Regions from separate parts of the Bacillus sp. M5A3_1b genome, predicted to be linked through region 1. Evidence: predicted binding sites of a transcription regulator. Region 1 holds the regulator's gene; the other holds the start of a gene.

Region 1 (9,721 bases):
GATTCCATTGACTCATACAACAATTTCGCCACGAGCCCAATTGAGAAAAAAGTAAGAGCTAAAATACCTGGAAATGGTCCTATTCCGAAAATAGCTACGAAAATTGCCGCTAATAATAAATCTGGTATCGTTCGGATAAAATTTAAAACCGATCGAGCTGAACCGTACAAAAATGTACTAGTAAACACATTACTTGCCGCAAATAGTGCCAGTGGAATAGCTAAAATCGCTCCTAAAGTCGTCCCAATAATCGCCATACGTATTGTATCTAACATCGCTGTTGTAATAACTTGAAAATAACTCCAATCAGGCGGCACCATCTCTTTTAACAAATCGATCATATTAGGAAAACCAACTACTAGTTTTGAAAATGATGCGTCGACCTGTACACTACTTCCCCACAACAGTAAAATGACTAGAATAGCCGTTAACATATGTTTTAACTTACTCGGCGGCTTCGGTATCGATTTCGAATATATCGTCACGTCATTCATTTAACTGCCACCTCTAACAATTCACTTTGCTGCGCTACGTCTCCATAAATTTCAGCAAATTTTTCATCCGTTGCCTCTTCTACTGAGCCATCAAAAACAATTTCGCCTGCATGTAATCCAATAATGCGTGTCGCATATTGCCTAGCTAAATCAATAGAATGTAAGTTTACAATTGTTGTAATTCCAAAATCTTCATTAATTTTTTTCAAATCATCTAATACTTGCTTGGTTGTTAGCGGATCTAACGACGCAACAGGTTCATCTGCCAATATGATTTTCGCTTCTTGCGCCAACGCTCTAGCAATCGATACACGTTGCTGTTGTCCTCCTGATAATTCATCAGCTCGCGCATATGCTTTTTCTAAAATATTCACCCTTTTTAACGATTGAAAAGCAAGCTCCAAATCTTCTTTTGGAAATAAACCTAACGTTGTACGCAGTGTCGAATGATACCCTACACGGCCAGCTAATACATTTTTCAATACCGTTGATCGCTTTACAAGGTTAAAACTTTGAAAAATCATACCAATATCTCGGCGCATGCGTCGTAAGCCTTTTCCTTTTGCAGCAGTTATAGATTCACCTTCAATCATGATTTCGCCTTCTGTAATCTCATGAAGACGGTTTACCGATCTTAGAAGTGTAGACTTTCCAGCCCCAGACAGCCCTACCATTACAACAAACTCACCTTTTTGAATGTTCAAGTTTATATTATTTAATCCTTTTGTACCATTCGGATACACTTTGGAGACATTTCGAAACTCTATCACACATCTTACCTACCTTCTATGTATTCAAAACGGCAAACTAACTGAAAATAACCCTTCTTCCAGTTAGCTTCCATTTCCATATGTATTATTGCGTTTTTACTTTCTTTCCATATTCACGAACGATATCAAATTTACTATCATCAGATTTAACATATCCTTCATGTGAATATACTTCTTTAATGATTTTGTGACCTTCCTCATTCTTTCCTATTTCAATGAAAGCATCCTGTAATTTCTTGCTCCACTCTTCATCTAAATCAGAGCGTACCGAAATCGTATCGTTTGGAATTTTTTCCGTAAATTTCACTATTTTTGTTTGATCGAATATATTCGGATAATCTTTTTTCACAATATTACGAGCATCTTGGAATACAACAGCTGCATCTACATCACCATTTAAAAGAGCAATAAGCGACTGATCGTGACCTTTTAATGTAACAGGTTTCACATCCTTTAACGGATCAACCCCCTCTTTTAACAATACAGCTGCAGGCCATACGTATCCCGCTGATGACGTTACATCTTGATAACCAATTTTTTTACCTTTTAAATCTTTTACACTATTAATATTTGAATCTTTCTTCACTACAAACTCAGATTTATAAAAATCTACTAAATCCTTTGTAGGAGCTCCGGTTTCATCATCTACCCCAAAACGTTGTGCTTGTAAAATTACGTTTGCAGCCTTTTTCTCATGTGCTAGCACATATGCTGTTGGAGGTAAAAAGCCTACATCTACTTGCTTAGATGCCATCGCTTCTACAATTGTATTGTAATTCGTTGAAATACTAACTTTTACCGGGATATTTAATTTATCACTTAATAGCTTTTCCAATGGTTTCGCCTTCGCCTCTAACGTATCTGCATTTTGAGAAGGAACAAATTGTACATTTAACGTCTTCGGTACATAACCTTTTTTCGTATCTTCAGTTTTACTTGCACTAGATTCCTTCGTTCCACAGCCACTTAATAATCCCGCCGCCAGTACAACTGTCGTGCTCATTGCAAAAACTTTTTTCAACATATTAAAGCCTCCATTTTTATTGTTATAAATTACCTTCCGTAAACATGAAGAAATATATCACACATTTTTATTAATAATTGCTTATTTACAGAATCTTTACACATTCTATACATTCTCATTAAAATTCTCTTCATATATTTGATATGCTTAACTAGTAGATAACAATAGAAAAGGTGAATGATATTGAATCAAAAACAAATTGTAACTTTAAACATCTTATTAACAAGTGATATACACGGTACTGTTTATCCAATTCACTACCAAGATAACTCCAAAGCTGAAATTGGTTTAGCTAAAATTTCTACTCTTATAAAAAAAGAACGTTCCCAAAACAGAAACGTTCTTTTAATTGATAACGGTGACTTCATACAGGGAACACCCTTTACTTATCATTACGCTACATATGCAAAAGATAAGCAAAATCCAATGTCCTTATTAGCGAACTATTTACGTTATGATGCTGCAGTTATCGGGAATCATGAATTTAATTATGGAATGGACGTATTAAATCATGCTATTTCTACTGCGAACTTCCCGTATCTATCAGCAAATATTTTAGATACAAACAGAAAAGAACCTTATTTCGGGAAACCATATATAATAAAACATATTGAATCAAATATAAAAATTGCTATTTTAGGGATAACAACGCATTACATTCCTAATTGGGAACAACCTCATCACATTCAAGATCTACAATTTGAAGATGCATTAGAAACAACAAAAAAATGGGTTTCTTACATTCGCGAACAAGAACAACCAGATTTACTAGTCGTAGCGTATCATGGAGGATTTGAACGCGATTTACAAACCGGGGTACCGACTGAAGTTTTAACAGGTGAAAACCAAGGTTATGCAATGTGCTATGAAATTGAAGGCATAGATATTTTACTAACAGGCCATCAACACCGGGAAATCGCTCACACCGTAATAAATGGTGTAACAGTTTTACAGACTGGATGCAATGGACACTCCGTCGGAAAAATAACAGTAACATTCGAGAAAACAGAACAAAAATGGGTAAAAAAAGAGAGTTATTCACAATTATTGCCCGTGCGAGGAATTGTGGCGGACCAACATATGCTTTCCTTGGTTACCGATTATGAAGAGAAAACACAAAATTGGCTCGATCAACCTATTGGACTAATCTATGGGGATATGCAAATTTCAGACGCTATGCAAACTCGTTTGCAAGACCATCCTTTTATTGAATTCATAAATAAGATACAGATGGATATAGCTAATGTTTCTATTTCTTGTACAAGCTTATTCCATAATACATCTCCAGGTTTCCCTGGTCATGTAACAATGCGTGACATCGTTTCTAATTATATTTATCCAAATACATTAAAAGTAATTAGAATAACTGGAGCAGATATAAAAAACGCCCTTGAACTTTCTGCTTCTTATTTCACATTACATGCAGATGGAACTATCATCGTAAACCCTACCTTCATAGAACCGAAGCCACAACACTATAATTACGATATGTGGGAAGGGATTTCGTACGTATTAAACATTTCCAAACCTATTGGCGAGAGAGTAGAATCTTTACAGTATAAAGGCGCTCCTCTTCATATGAATGAAGAATATGACGTCGTTATGAATAATTATCGCGCAAGCGGCGGAGGAAACTTCTTTATGTTTCAAAATAAGCCCGTAATAAAAGACATACCAACAGATATGTCTGAACTTATCGCTAACTATATATTGAAGCACAAAAAGATAGAGGCATCAGTCAACAATAACTGGAAAGTTATTAAATAACCGATATAATAAATAAAAAAGATGGGCTTCGCCCATCTTTTAGTTTAATTTTGCATTATCTTGCTTTTTTAAAGCCTTTAATTTCGCCGGTGTAACATCAGTACCTTCTTCGTTAACAACTTTAATTCCTTTAAGTTCGTTTAACATATTTTGACGAAATCCTTTTAAATATTGTTCACGTAGCGATTGGCGCTCACGTTGTTCTTCTTCAGTTAAGCCTTCAGCTTTTGCTTTTTTCGCTAAGAAGTTAATGCGTTCAATGAGTTCGTGACTTTGCATCTCGAATCCCCCTTTTACTCAAAACTGATTATTATCATACAATAGTTAGTCCTCTTTATCAAGCAATTGCTTTGTATATTCTACATATCTACGATGTACAGTCGCTTTTGAAACATTATGACCAAAGCCGCGAAGCGTTGCCGCAATTTCTTCGAAAGTAAGTTCACTCTTGCGCAAACGTACAATTTCCTCAATCGGCACTTCTTTCTTCTCTCGTCCTACGCTTAAATGACGATTCTTCAAATTATTTTCTGGACGATAACCTTTTTCTACTGCACGTTGCATACCACGTTTAATTTTCAAATTATGAATCTTTCTTTGATACTCTTCAACAATCCCAATTATATCTAGTACCATCGAATCAGAGTCAGAGAGTTCTAATTCTCCATTATGCGTATGCGTATATACTTTTATTCCCTCTTTATGTAAACAGTGCATTAATGCAATCTTTGCATTCCCTCTACCAAGCCGCGTTTCATCTTGTATGAGAAGTACATCAACTTGTTCATCGCGAATTGTATCTAGCACTTCTAATATGCCATCACGTTCAATTGTATAACCACTAGCCTGCTCCTCAATCACCTTTACAACATTCATTTGATAGCGCTCAGCTAAATGCAATAATTCATCTTTTTGACGCAATAATGATGTTTCCTGTTCTTCTTTTGTTGTGCTCACACGTGCATAAATAATTGCATTCATTTTGAACCCTTCTTTCTCACTATATTTTCCTTATAGTGTATCATAAATTCGTCTTTCGTTCGAACTTATGTTTGTAGAATGTTTTTTCGCATGTTATACTTATTAATAAGAAAAATGAAAGAAAACGAGGTGTTAGAAAACATGGAGAAGTTAACGAAACGCCAGCAAGACATTCTCGACTTTATTAAGCTAAAAGTACAAGAAAAAGGATATCCACCTTCCGTACGTGAAATCGGTCAAGCAGTCGGCCTCGCTTCTAGTTCTACAGTGCACGGACATTTATCACGACTAGAAGAAAAAGGATATATTCGACGCGATCCAACAAAACCACGAGCAATTGAAATTTTAGGTGACAACCGAATGGATACAGAGACACAATCTGTTATTCAAGTTCCAATTATCGGAAAAGTTACTGCTGGATTACCTATTACAGCAGTTGAAAGTGTAGAAGATCATTTCCCACTTCCAGCTAGCATTGTCGCTGGAGCAGACCAAGTATTTATGTTACGTATTTCCGGAGATAGTATGATTGAAGCTGGTATTTTCGATGGGGATTTAGTTGTTGTTCGCCAACAACAGTCTGCATACAACGGTGAAATTGTAGTCGCTTTAACAGAAGATAACGAAGCAACTGTTAAACGTTTCTATAAAGAAAAAGACCATTTCCGTCTACAACCGGAAAACTCTTCATTAGAACCTATCATTTTAAAACAAGTGTCAGTTATCGGAAAAGTAATTGGCGTATATCGTGATTTACATTAAGAATAATAAAAGAAGATAATTACCTTATTTATATACGGTAATTATCTTCTTTTTTTGTATTTTGATAGATTTCCATACATTTTATTTCTTATGAACGAGTTTCAATCGTCACATCGCCAGCAGCTGTTTTACCACTAATCTTTTTACTACCATTGCCAATTGTTATATTTTTATTTTCTTCATTAAAAATCATTACTTCGCCAGCAGCACTTTGCCCCGTTATAACTGCATCTTGTGGTTTTTCTAATAAAGTAATATCTACATCCCCAGCGGTTGAACTTGCCTCTACATCATATTTAGGATCATGATCCATAATATGCACTTCCCCGCTAGCCGACTTCACAGTTACTTTTCCTATTACCTTCTTAAAGCTCACCTCACCAGCTTTTGAAGATCCTTCCACACTTTTTGCTGTGACATTTTTCAAATCTACTTCTCCAGCGAGTGTCCCAACACTTACACAGTCACTTTTCACATCACTTATTTCTATTTGTCCAGCTGATGAATTTATTTTTATCTCTTGGTATGAACGTTCAGGCACAAGGAGAGTTATTGTAGACGTTTGAAATCTAAAATCGTAAAAAGAAAAATCAAATGAAGCACCTTTTTCTCTTTCCCCAATAATTTTTAATGTGTCACCATCTTCAGCAATACGAACCTCGTGTTTACGTACATCTCCTGATTGCTTTACATAAAAAGAAGAGTCGGGAGATTTTTGGACAACAATATCCCCAGCATCTAACTTAACTTCTATATTTTTTAGTGTTTCGTTTTTAATTACGTCTTCTTTATTTCCTTCTTCTGCAGTTTGCACGGCTTTTTCATATGTTTGTGAAATCCCTATTACTCCAATAATGATACAAGCGATAGCTACTAACAATATTTTCTTCATCATCTACTCCCCTTTTATCATTTTGAAGTTCCATAGTACATAACGTACGCATAACTTTTTAAACCAATTCGTACTATAATAAGCGATAATACATAACAACAAACCTACCCCAACAAACGTTATACTAACGAATAAATCCAACCATATAAAAGTACCCATAAATACTTTTCCAATAACGAAAAATGGTGTCACTACACTAGCAATTCCACCGAGCCAGAAGGAAAATATAAAAGCAATAATTGCAACTAACGGGCCTAACACAATAATAAAATTAAACAAACTAAGTCCAATCGCTGCCATAACAGCCCTTGTTATATTGGTAGTTGATGGGTCCTTTTTCATTTCGTCAAAGCGATACAAAGCAAGTAAGTCTTTTGCAATTACTTTCGGAGAGCCAAGGCCCTTTATTATTTCCGATTCAGTTTTTCCTTCTTCTATTCCAAACTGAAAATGCTCTTCATAATCAAATAAAATATCTTTCCTCTCTTCTTCCGGTAACTTTCTAAGATGACTTGATAATTCTTTAAGAAACTGTTCTTTACTCATCCCATTCCACCCCTTCAATAATTTCTTGTACGCCTTTTGCAAAATCACGCCACTCCGTTACTAACAAATTCAGTTGCGTTTCCCCTTGCTCAGTTAGTTGATAATATTTACGAGGCGGTCCCTCTGTAGATTCTTTTAAATACGTTTGAAAATATCCTTCTTTCGTTAAACGACGTAATAAAGGATACACTGACCCTTCCGATATTAAAAATTTATTTGAGATTTGCTGAACAAGTTCATAGCCGTAACAATCTTTACGTTTCACAAGTGCTAAAACACACAGTTCTAACACGCCTTTTTTAAACTGAACGTTCAAAGTCAATCCCCCTTTCTCATTTCAGTACTATTCAATACACGGTACCCATTATATCCATAATATACCACTTAGTATTATTCATTGCAAGGTACTCATTTATATTTACTCCCTAAATTTAGAAAACGTACAAATAAAAGCCTGAATAATGCCCTGTTATAACTGGCCATCACTCAGGCTTTTATTCGATTCGAACTGTATGAATACAAAAATTCATTCACTCTTTCCTCTCTAAGAACCAACTTCCATTTGTGACCCTAACAAACTTCGAAATACACCTTTTCTCTCTTTAGCCAATTGATTAAATTCACCTTTTTGGACAATTTCACCTTTTCCTAAGACAATGACTTGATCTGCATTGCGTATAGTAGATAAACGATGCGCAATCACAATAATTGTCATTGTTCCTTTCAACCTTTCTATTGCTGATTGGATTTTCACTTCATTTTCAGTATCTAATGCACTCGTAGCCTCATCTAATACTAAAATCGACGGTTTTCTTAAAATAGCCCGCGCTAGTACAAGTCGTTGACGTTCACCACCTGAAAGCCTTACTCCTCGATCCCCAATTAGTGTATCAAGCCCTTTAGGAAGCGTTTGTACAAATTCAGCGGCGGCCGCAAAATTTAATGCAGACCAAATTTGTTCTTCACTTGCATTTGGCTCAATCATCAATAAATTTTCTCTTATGCTTGCATTAAATAAGAAAGGATCTTGTGGTACATAACTAATAGCCCGCCTTAATGACAATAAATTATCAGTTGTAAGGGGCGTACCATCTATTAACACTTGACCTTTTTCTGGCTGGATTAATCCCATTAATACATCAATTAATGTACTTTTGCCTGCACCAGAATGCCCCACAATGGCCGTCATACTGTTTATTGGAATTTGCACATTAATATTTTGAAGTGCGTATAAAGATTCTTGCTTATTATAACGAAAGTAAACATCCTTACACTCCATACCTTGTTTTATACGAATCCGCTCTATATGTTTTTGTTGATGTATATCCTGCATTTCAATCGCTTCCTTACATTCCTCTTGCAACTCCCATAATGACTTAAAAGCAGGAATACTTGCAGCCAGTTGTTCTAAATTTGATTGAATCGTCATGAATCTTGGCCATAGTCTGGAGAAAATGAGGATGATTAATAGTAATTGGGTGGGTTGCGCTTGAAACATACTTACTGATAATAATAAAAAAAATGCAATTAATATAGCCATTGAAACTTTATAAAACAATTGAGAGTTTGATCTTATTCTCATATACTCCATTTGCTCATTACTCATCTTTTTTGTTATAGATTGTAACCAATCTAAACGTGATGCTTCCAAAGTATTACTCTTTATATCTTTAATTCCATTAAAATGATCTGTTATACCAGAAAGATAGTCTTTTGCCAATTCTGAGGTCTTACCGCCTAGTATTCGTGCTTTTTTTATAAAAACACGAGAAGCTACCAAGAATAATAAACCAAAGACCAAAACAAATATAGTTATTTGAGGAGATAATAAAAACGCAATCCCCACCTGTATAAATGTAAACAGAATAGCAGCTAACAATTGTAAAATTAAATTAACCCCATAACTTACACGAGCTAATTCTGTAGTTAATATATTTATTAGATTTGTTTTCCTTTTCTCTAAAAAAAAACTCCACTTTGCTTTTAAAATCATACTATATGTTTCTAGTCTTAACTCTCGTATAAAAGCTTGTTGCGTTCTCGCATCCCTTAGCGTTATATTTCTTTGTAGTAAATTTTGACCTAACACTATTAGTATATATATACCTAAAATAGAAACTAGACTTGCTGTTTTAGGAAAATCCTGCAAAAACCTAGAGACAGGTGCAATAAAAGTAGTCTCCTCGCCTATATTAATTATTCCAGTCATACTTATCATAGGAATTAATAAAATAATACCTATCCCTTCAAGTAAACTTATTAAAACCATACCAAATAAATTCACATACAGTATGTTTCCCGCCGAAGAGTATAGTTTCTTCATAAAATATATAATATGATTCATCGATGTTCCCCCTATAACAAAGCCAGCTTCTTTGTTTTCCTCCAAAGACATAAAAACGGACGTAGAGGAAAATATAAAAAATGAAGAAATTTAGGTAACGGTAATGTTTTTGCATCAATTGGATAAGGATATAGTTGGCTC
Region 2 (9,721 bases), on a different contig from region 1:
TGGTAATAACCATTCACTATGCTCCCTTGCATCGAGCCATTTTTCCATTTCTTTATTGGCATCTTTAACCGTTCCAAGTAAAATTAACTTCTCTTTCGCACGCGTTAACGCTACGTATAACACGCGCATTTCTTCCGCGATTAATTCCATTTTCATTTTACGCTTAATTGCTAGTTGCGATAATGTCGTATATTTAATTCGTTTACGAGGATCGATAAATTGTGAACCGAAACCGAAGTCTTTATGCAGTAAGAAACGTTTCATTAAATCTTGTGTATTAAAACGACGACCTAGTCCCGCTACAAATACGACTGGGAACTCAAGTCCTTTACTTTTATGAATCGTCATAATACGAACGACATCTTCTTGTTCACCTAAAGCTCTCGCAGTTCCCATATCATCACCGCGTTCTAAAATACGCTCAATAAAGCGTAAGAAGCGGAATAATCCTCTAAACGATGTTGCTTCATATTGTCTTGCACGGTCATAAAGTACACGCAGGTTTGCTTGCCTTTGCTTTCCAGCTGGTAAACCGCCAACAAAGTCGTAATAACCTGTCTCACCGTACACTTTCCAAATTAAATCAGAAAGTGACTGTTGACGCGCAAATTCACGCCATCCTTGCAGTAAGTTATAGAACCACTCTAATTTATCATGTAGTTCTTGCTCTTCTTCAAGTGGTGCCCCTTTTAAGAATGTGCTCATTACTTCATAAAACGAACCTTTCTTCCCGTGAGCACGAAGCGTCGCAAGTTCCCCATCATTTAACCCAACGATTGGTGAACGAAGTACGGCGGCAAGCGGAATATCTTGCATCGGATTATCGATCACGCGGAAGACGTTCATCATAATATTTACTTCTGTCGCTTCAAAGTAACCAGTCGCAAGATCAGCGTATACTGGAATTCCTTGCAGCTTTAACTCTTCCATAATTTGCGGCGCCCATGGCATAGAGCGAAGTAAAATAACGAAGTCGCGGTATTGTACAGGGCGCATACTATCCATTTTACGATCATACACTTCATAGCCTGAATCAACCATCGCTTTAATACGCTGCGCCATAAGGCGAGCTTCAAGTTGCGCTTTTTCTACTTCCGCACCTTCTTCTCCGTCTTGCACTTCTTCTTCCGTTTGCTGAATACATAGTAGTTCAGCTGCTACATCTTCACCTTCTGGATAGCTAGCACCTAACTTTAATTCAGCGTCAGCATCATAGTCGATTTCTCCGACTTCTTCGCCCATAATTTGTTTGAAAATAAAGTTCGTACCTGCTAACACTTCATGACGGCTACGGAAGTTTTTCGCTAAATCGATTTTCATTCCGCCGTCTAATCCTTCTTGCGTAAAGCGTTTATACTTTCCTAGGAACAGGCCTGGTTCTGCTAGTCGGAAACGATAGATCGACTGCTTCACGTCACCTACCATGAACAAGTTCCCTTCACTCTCAGAATCTTTCGTTACGAATTTAATAATGGATTCCTGCACAAAGTTCGTATCTTGATATTCATCGACTAGTACTTCAGCAAATTTATTACGATATTGAAGCGCTACTGCTGATGGCTTCATTTCACCACTTTCACTTTGTTCACTTAAAATTTGTAAGCAGAAATGCTCTAAATCTGTGAAATCGACCATTCCTTTATCCCGCTTCATCGCTTGGAAACGCTCTGTAAATACTTTTACAAGCTGTACGAGTTTTTCTAATACAGGATGCATATCTTGAAAATCTCGTAAGAAACTTTCAGGTCTACGGCTAAATAACTCTTCTTGTAATTTCTTCACTTCATCTTTCGCTTTATTACGAAGAGAGTCTACTTGTTTTACAACATCCTCGTTGTAATCACTTTTCTTAATACGCTTTAACGTTTGCCACGATACATTTTGCATCGCTTCATACACACTTGTCCATGATTCACGAGCAGCTGATGATAACGTTCCAAGTAAAACTGCATCAGCTTGCAGTGTTTCAACGCGGGGCGTCGGACCGTCAGGAAGCATTGCAAGTTCAGTCGCTTTACGAATATGTGTCTCTGCTGTTTCAAGCTGGAATTTCACATCTTCTAATAAGTAAGAAGCGTACACTAGATCTTCAATTGTCTTTCCTTCCACGTCGTATGCTTCTACTAATTTATCGAGCCATTTTTCCGGATTTGGATGTGCTCTTGATTCTGTATGAAGCGCTAAAATCATACGCTGTAAGTCATCATCACTACGGTCACTCGTATAACGGTCAACGAGTTCAAAGAAAATACTATTATCTTCGATTCCATACTCTTCTTCTAATATGTCATCTAACACTTCTTCTTTTAATAATTCGTTTTCTGTTTGATTCGCAATGCGGAAACGAGGATCAACATCAAGCATGTAATAATATCCTCTAATTACTTGTAAACAAAATGAATGGATCGTTGAAATAGAGGCTTTATTTAATAAGCTAAGCTGCTTTCTTACGTGCTGCGATCCTGGCTCATCAATTAATACCTTTTCTAACGCTTCCCCAATTCTGTTTTTCATCTCTTGCGCCGCTGCATTCGTAAATGTTACAACGAGCAGGCGGTCGACATCGACTGGGTTTTCTTCATTTATAATCTTTTTAATAATACGTTCAACTAATACTGCTGTTTTCCCTGATCCAGCTGCTGCCGCGACTAATATATCACGTCCGTTCGCTACAACCGCTTTCCACTGGTCATCCGTCCACTGACTACCTTCTGGTTTTTTAGGCCAATTTTCAATCATTCTCCGCCAACCTCCTCTCTAATTTTCTCCATCGCTTCGTTATCTTTCATATCTTTTAGCGTACGGAACTGGTTATCTTCGAGTGATTCATCGAACTGACAAACAGATTTGAAGTTACAGAACGTACACGCCGCTTTATTCCCCTTCTTATAAGGAGCAATATCAATAACGCCTTCTGTAATGTCTTTTCCGATATTTTCAAACGTATGGTGTACGTATTTTTGAAGTACGTTAAACTCTTGTTCACTTGCAATACTCGAACGCGCACTAAAACTGCCATCTTTTTTCAAACCAGCAGAAATAATATCAGAGCTGCCTGTTGAAAGTTTGTTATCCATTAAACGAACAACATCAGCATCTCCTAGTACAAGTCCTTTCATTTTAAATTTCTTTAAAATTTCTTTCTCAATTTCTGCTTCAGATGCGTCACCCTTCATCTCAACGATCGGGTTATGAATATGGAAGTACAGTACACCAGCCGGTGATGCAGTACCTCCCTTTTTCATCCACGTATGTGCATTCGAAGTAACAACATCTAAATACGTTAACATTTGAAGTGCTAATCCGTAATACACTTCCGTTAAGTCTAACGCTTTTGAACTTGATTTATAGTCAATAATACGTAGGAATGTACCGTTTTCGTCTTCTGCCTTATCAACACGGTCAATACGACCAACTACTTCCATCTTCACACCATTTGGTAATGAGAATTCCATCGGCGGAAGCGATCCTGTACCGCCCATACCGAATGGCACTTCTAAATCAACTGGTACGAAACCGCTTGACTTCGCATGTTCACGAAGAATGATCGATGTACGGAAAATGATTTGTTGTAGTTTTTGTTTTAAATAGAAATGACGATTTGAACTTAATAAAATTTGTCTTTGTAATAACGGTGCAATCTCTTCTATTACTACAGCCGAAAGATGCTCACACTCTTTTATTGATAAATCCGCCCAAGTACGGTTTTCACGTAATAGCCTGTCTGCAATTCTCTTCAGCGCTGCATGGAATAGTTCCCCGATATCTGGCGCATCCAATTTGAAAATGTCACGCTCTCTTAACGATAAACCGTGCTGCGCGAAATGAGCATATGCGCAACGGTTAAATAGTTCCATACGAGATACGCTTCCTTTTATTTTATCTCCATATAAATCTCTACTTACAACCGTACTTAGCTTTTGCGCACGATTTCGGTAGAATAAACTTGATAATACGCGGCTACTTTTTTGTTTCCATTCATCTGAAGTTACGTAGAAGTTATATACATCCCACCAAAAATCTAAATTCCCTTCAAATCCATATCGCTTCCACGTTTGAAGTTGCTGCATAACATATGACAACGTTACTTCTGGCGTTGCTACGTATGCAATTTGTTCTAAACGTGATAAATCATTTACGTCATTTGTAATAAATGTATCTTTCACATCAGGGAACATTCTTTTTATTTTCTTAATAAAGCTAGACGCAAGTAACGTCTTCCCTTCCTCATCTGCAAGCGGGCATGAAATATATAATTTCTCAGTTGCTCTCGTTACCATTTGGTACATAACGAACTGTTCTTCTAATAAGGTTTGTCTCGTCGTTGGTGCTAATTCGATACCTGCAACGCTAAGAACTTCTCTTTCCTCATCAGAAAGCATCCCTTCATCCATCGGTGCTGCCGGAATAACTCCTTCATTCACGCCAATGACAAATGTTGCTTTCACATTTGATAATCTTGAACGATCAATATTAGCAATTAACACTTGGTCTAATGACGGCGGAATGTTTGCGAATTGAAGCGCTTCAAGACCTGTCGACATAACATCTGTGAACATAGAAAGTGACATTTTCTCTTCGCCAAGCATCTCAACGAACGTATCAAGAAGACTCATTACTTCTTCCCATACTTGCTCATGATCTGTCGCAAATAAGAAATCTCCGCTCTCTTCTGCACGAATGCGTAATGCTTCTAGTTTTTTCGGAACGTCTAGCTCTTCTAAAAATAAATAAACAGCTTCGCACATTTGCATCACTGTTCCCGCACGTTTTAATCTTTTTTGCATACGAATAACAGGCGTTCTTACAACGTCGCGCAGTCGATTTATTCTCTCTTCCATTTCACGTTCACTGTCTGTAATCATCTCGTCCGTATCGTCAAGAGAACGATAGCGGCGATACATCCACGGATCCTCAGAAGTCCATCTCTTCCCTTGTACACCGTAGGCTAAACAGTAGTTTTCAAACTCATCCATCTCTTCACGCATCGTTTCTTTTCTTACGTCTAATGGATATAAAAGCTCTGTTTTCACGCAGCGGAACACTGCATCATAACGCCAATTTCCGCTAATAATCTCGAGTGCAGAACGAATGCATTCTACTAGCGGATGATGTGACATCGGGCGTTTTTCATCGATGAAATGCGGGATATTATAATCTGTAAATAGCGTTCGCATCACATCGTAATAACTTTCTCCGTTACGAAGAAGGACTGCAATATCTCGGTAACGATAGTCTTCATCTGCCACAAGTCTACGAATTTCACGGGCAACACCTTCTACTTCAGCTCGTAAATTCGCGGCTGTACTAATCGTTACACTTGCTTCTCCGTGAAACTTTTCATTTGGTCGTGCTTCGTAGTGCGCTTCTAAATGCGCTAATGATTGCGAATGAAAACGTGGCTGTTCCATAAGTGGAATTGTTTTTTCAATTTCTATCTTCTCTTCACGAGCTACTTGTTTTATTTTTTCATACGTTAACGTCGTTTCATAAAATAAATCTAGTTCATTTACTGGCTGTGCTAACGTTTTTTCATCTATCGTTAACGTGATTGTAACTCGCGCACCGCAAATCATAAGCTGTCTTACAATTTCTAGTTCTTGCGGTGAAAATGAATGAAATCCATCTATATAAATTTCAGCCCCATTTACATATTCAGACTGTGGAAGCTTTTCGACTAGCAATTGTAGGTAGTCTTCTGAATCCAAATATTTTCCGATTAAAGCACGTTCAAAATCATCATATAATAGTTGTAAATCATACACTTTATTCGCTAATAGCTTTTGTTCTGCACTGCTACTATGCGCATCTAATTGTTGCCACATTTCATATACGTTCGATGGCGTCACGTTGTAACGTTTAAACTCCGCAATCATACTACCAAGATGTTCAAAGAAACCGTTTTGCTCCGCTGCTTTTTGGAACACCGATAATCCATCTTTACGAGACTCTACAATTTTACGAAGTAACATATGTACGCCCGCTTCATCAATGTGAAGACGACTCGCTCCACCAACTTCTTGCAGTACCTTCCACGCTAATCGTGAAAAACTAAAAACTTGTGCCCGAATAGAACCTCTTACATCCTGATTCCCGATTAACGCCTGCTGCGTTTGGAATGTCATCTGTTCTGGCACAAGATATAATATTGTTTTCCCTCTTGGGCGTTGCTTTAACTCTTCCTGCACTTCGTGTAAACAAAGTGTACTTTTTCCACTTCCCGCTCTACCAATTACAAATCGAAGTGACATGTAACCCCACCTTTCACTTACATAACGAACGTTAGTTTGCTACTATAATTGTATTATAGTACACGAAAAAAGACAAACAGAGTAGTTTGCCTTTTTCTATACTTCTATCTATTATATCAACCTTTTGAAAAATTCGTTTGCACCTCTTGAATTGGCCAATATCGTAAATCAACTTTACCGACAACTGTATCAGCTTTTACAAACCCAAAGTGTCTACTATCCCAGCTCCCGAGGCGATTATCACCTACTACAAAAATATATCCAGGTGGCACCGATTTTTCTTTCGTCAACTCTTCTAGTTTAAAATCACCCGTTAGTTGTCGTCCATTTGTCTCTTTCTTATACGTCTCTAAATAAGGTTCATCCACGAATTGTCCGTTTATATACAGTTTATCATGCTTATATTCAATTTGATCCCCAGGTAGACCGATAATTCGTTTTACGTAGTCCTCTTTTTTATTCGCATGAAACACAACAACATCAAACCTGTTCAAGTCCCCTACTTGATAACTCACCTTATTTACAACGAGCATATTGCCATCTTGTAATGTCGGCATCATTGACTTCCCCTCTACAACGTACGTTGAAAAGAAAAACGTTCGAAAAAATACAGCTAATAATACACCAATTAAAATTGTTCGTATCCACTCTATGCCTTCTTTTTTCAAAGTTTTCTTCATCAGCTTCTCCCCTTATCCTTTAATAATGAAGCTTTCCTTTACAAAGAAGACTATTCTTAATGTAGTTCTAACTTTACTTCGATTTTCTTACCGACATACCATAAAATAAAAATACCAATTGCTACAATGACTGATTTCACCGGATTATGAATAAATGACATTAAATCATGACCGATATACGTTAAAATAAAAATCATCACAAGCTTTCCGAACGCGAGCGCAAGTCCAAACTGCTTTACACTAATGCGAGATAAACCAGCGACAACATTTATAAGCGCAGACGGTGTAAACGGAAAACAAAATATGACGAAAATTGGCGCAAACCCTTTCCTTTCAATCCACCCCATTGCCTTTCGTACTCTCTCATGCTTATTTACAAAAGAAAAGAAACGACTTCGGCCAAAATGGCGGATAATGAAAAAGACAAGTAAGGCGCCCATTACTGATCCAAGCCAAGAATAAAGAAAACCGAGCCAAAATCCAAATGCAACAGCATTCGCCAGTACAAATACGATGAGTGGCAATGCCGGAATCAACGCTTCTATCATCGGTAAACCAATACCAAGAAGTGGTCCGAACGCTTTATAGCTTTCAACAATATGATCCATATTTTCTGGTGAAAAATACTCTTTGATTGTCTGAAAATCCATTCTACACTTTACCCCTTTACTCTAAGTACTACCTCTACTGTATCATCGCTTATATGAAAGAGGAAATGGTAGATACGACATATGGAGATGTAATTATTAAGTTTCCATATCTTTCATTAGAATTCCTTCATTATTATGCTATGATAATCTATCAATATTCGACAATATTTAGAAAGAAATACTATATAGTGGTACTCAATATTTTTCAAAAGCAACTTTGTTGTGCATAATGAGGTTTTTATATCAACAATACACCTACCTTTTTATTAATTAAAATAATATGAAAAACAAACCTTACACTTTAATTTTGTATTCTCTCCAATTATTAAAGAACTAGTAGTTTTATAATTTAGTAAGCAAAAATAATAAAAAGGACTACTTCAAAATTATAATTTTAATAAATAACGTTTAATTATTCTTTTTATCCTTAAGAAAAAGAATTACAGAAATAATTACTAGAACAATAACTATGGCATCTAAAACATATGATACCGTTGTACTTAAACTCATTAATTTCATATTTATAAGCCCTGCATACAAACCTACAAATATCATTAATAAATCGTATATCTTTTTTAATTTTAAATAACGAATTACAAAAAACACTGAAAAACTAAAGAAGAAAATCGTACTAATGATAGTCATATTTCACTCCTATATCATTATTCAAAACAAGCAGAATAAATACTTCCTAAAGCAAAGAAATCTAGCAACGCTTGTTTAGCTTCTGGTCCCGCTGCACTTGCTGCTTTTTTCATATTTAATACCCACTTTCTATTTTTTAATTCTATAATTTGAAATCGTTATAATCTCTTTTAATATTATATTATAAAAATATATATATTCTCCCGAAAAATATATGCGTCTTTCCGAAATGTATTTTTCGGAAAGACGCATATATTAAAAGACTCAATACTATTTTTTAAACTACTTCTAAAATCCTTTTTTACACATCCTCTTCTCTAACAACATACACTCTCTCATAAGCCGGTCTTAATGTCGATTCATCCCTTTGATCAATCTCTTTAAAACAAGGGTTTCCTTGTTTTTTTCTACGATCTTCATATTCAGTACGCAATTTCGCTGTACGATTTTGTTGATTTTCAAAACTACTTTTTGATATTTCTAATTTCACAGCAAAGCCATTTATAAATCTAACAATAACATTTCCATCTTTTAACTCTTTATTACTTTCAATATAAAACTGAGACAACCAAGAGCATTCTTTTCTAGAGTAAGAATAAGTAGGGAAAAAATAAAGTTGATCTGCCGGACTAATCGCAATCGGTGCTTTATGTGTAATATGAGTTAACTCTTTCGTTCCTTCTTTTCTGCCTAAGAAACTAGAGCCATGCTTGCGGCAACTTCTTTCTATAATATCTAGGGGCTTTTGAAATACGAAAAAAGAATCTTCCCTCTCAACAACTCGTGTAACAATTTTCTTCTCACTTAGAATAACAGGAAGTAAGGCCATTGTATTTTTATTTACCACATAGTTTTCGACATAGCGTTCTACTTTACTTTCCATATTCTACTGTCTCCTTTTTTCCATTTATATTAGCAGCTGCATATATAATTTTAGCATCTATGAAAAGGAAATGGCTTACAGATTCCGCTTTTTTACAATAATTTATCATTTATCAAACATCCTTTAAATTACAAATTAATAATATAGTGATTTTATAATAAAAAACCTATATAAAATGTATTTATACTACCGATAAATATTTACAACTGCTTCCTCATTTCGTATCATTACGACAATTAACTTTGCTATAATTAAAAGGAAAATCCAATAAATGGAGGTCCGCTATGGAAGAAAAAGAAATGCAACCAACGATTCAAATGAAAAATAGCAGCATTGTAATCGTGAAAAACTCAGCTAGCATTATATTCGGGCTATTTTTCATTCTACTATTCTTCGCAAAGCCTTTCCGAAAATCAAAATGCCCTGAATGTAAGAAACGAGCGAAGAGAAAAGCTGAAAAAGAAGAGTAAAAGGCCTTCCATTTTGGAAAGCCTTTTACTCTTCTTCGTCCTCAAAAAAACGACTATTTTTTCTTATTGATCTAAAACGAGCGAATGAGATTTCTTCAATCGTATTGTGTAGATCTTCTTTATTCCCGCTACGAACATCGAG

Evidence for each region. Region 1 encodes LexA, which represses DNA repair genes until DNA is damaged. Its sites were predicted from a motif close to CGAACATATGTTCG; they were not measured.
Region 2: addB (helicase-exonuclease AddAB subunit AddB) is a predicted target of LexA. The motif match lies at 6,277-6,290, and genes of this name have one in related genera.

The regions. Positions count from the first base shown of each region.
Region 1 is NZ_JBKEZY010000014.1:80,379-90,099, reverse strand. Features, by position in the region: gene phnE (phosphonate ABC transporter, permease protein PhnE) at 1-494, opposite strand, end outside; gene phnC (phosphonate ABC transporter ATP-binding protein) at 491-1,264, opposite strand; gene ACLBWW_RS26325 (phosphate/phosphite/phosphonate ABC transporter substrate-binding protein) at 1,350-2,288, opposite strand; gene ACLBWW_RS26320 (bifunctional metallophosphatase/5'-nucleotidase) at 2,472-4,055, shown strand; gene ACLBWW_RS26315 (DUF896 domain-containing protein) at 4,095-4,334, opposite strand; gene ACLBWW_RS26310 (YneB family resolvase-like protein) at 4,380-5,036, opposite strand; gene lexA (transcriptional repressor LexA) at 5,178-5,798, shown strand; gene ACLBWW_RS26300 (DUF4097 family beta strand repeat-containing protein) at 5,887-6,693, opposite strand; gene ACLBWW_RS26295 (DUF1700 domain-containing protein) at 6,694-7,236, opposite strand; gene ACLBWW_RS26290 (PadR family transcriptional regulator) at 7,229-7,552, opposite strand; gene ACLBWW_RS26285 (ABC transporter ATP-binding protein) at 7,781-9,580, opposite strand; gene ACLBWW_RS26280 (nucleotidyltransferase domain-containing protein) at 9,592-9,721, opposite strand, start outside.
Region 2 is NZ_JBKEZY010000002.1:591,990-601,710, forward strand. Features, by position in the region: gene addA (helicase-exonuclease AddAB subunit AddA) at 1-2,739, opposite strand, end outside; gene addB (helicase-exonuclease AddAB subunit AddB) at 2,736-6,251, opposite strand; gene lepB (signal peptidase I) at 6,368-6,931, opposite strand; gene ACLBWW_RS09335 (TVP38/TMEM64 family protein) at 6,988-7,581, opposite strand; gene ACLBWW_RS09340 (competence protein ComK) at 8,528-9,109, opposite strand; gene ACLBWW_RS09345 (hypothetical protein) at 9,394-9,579, shown strand.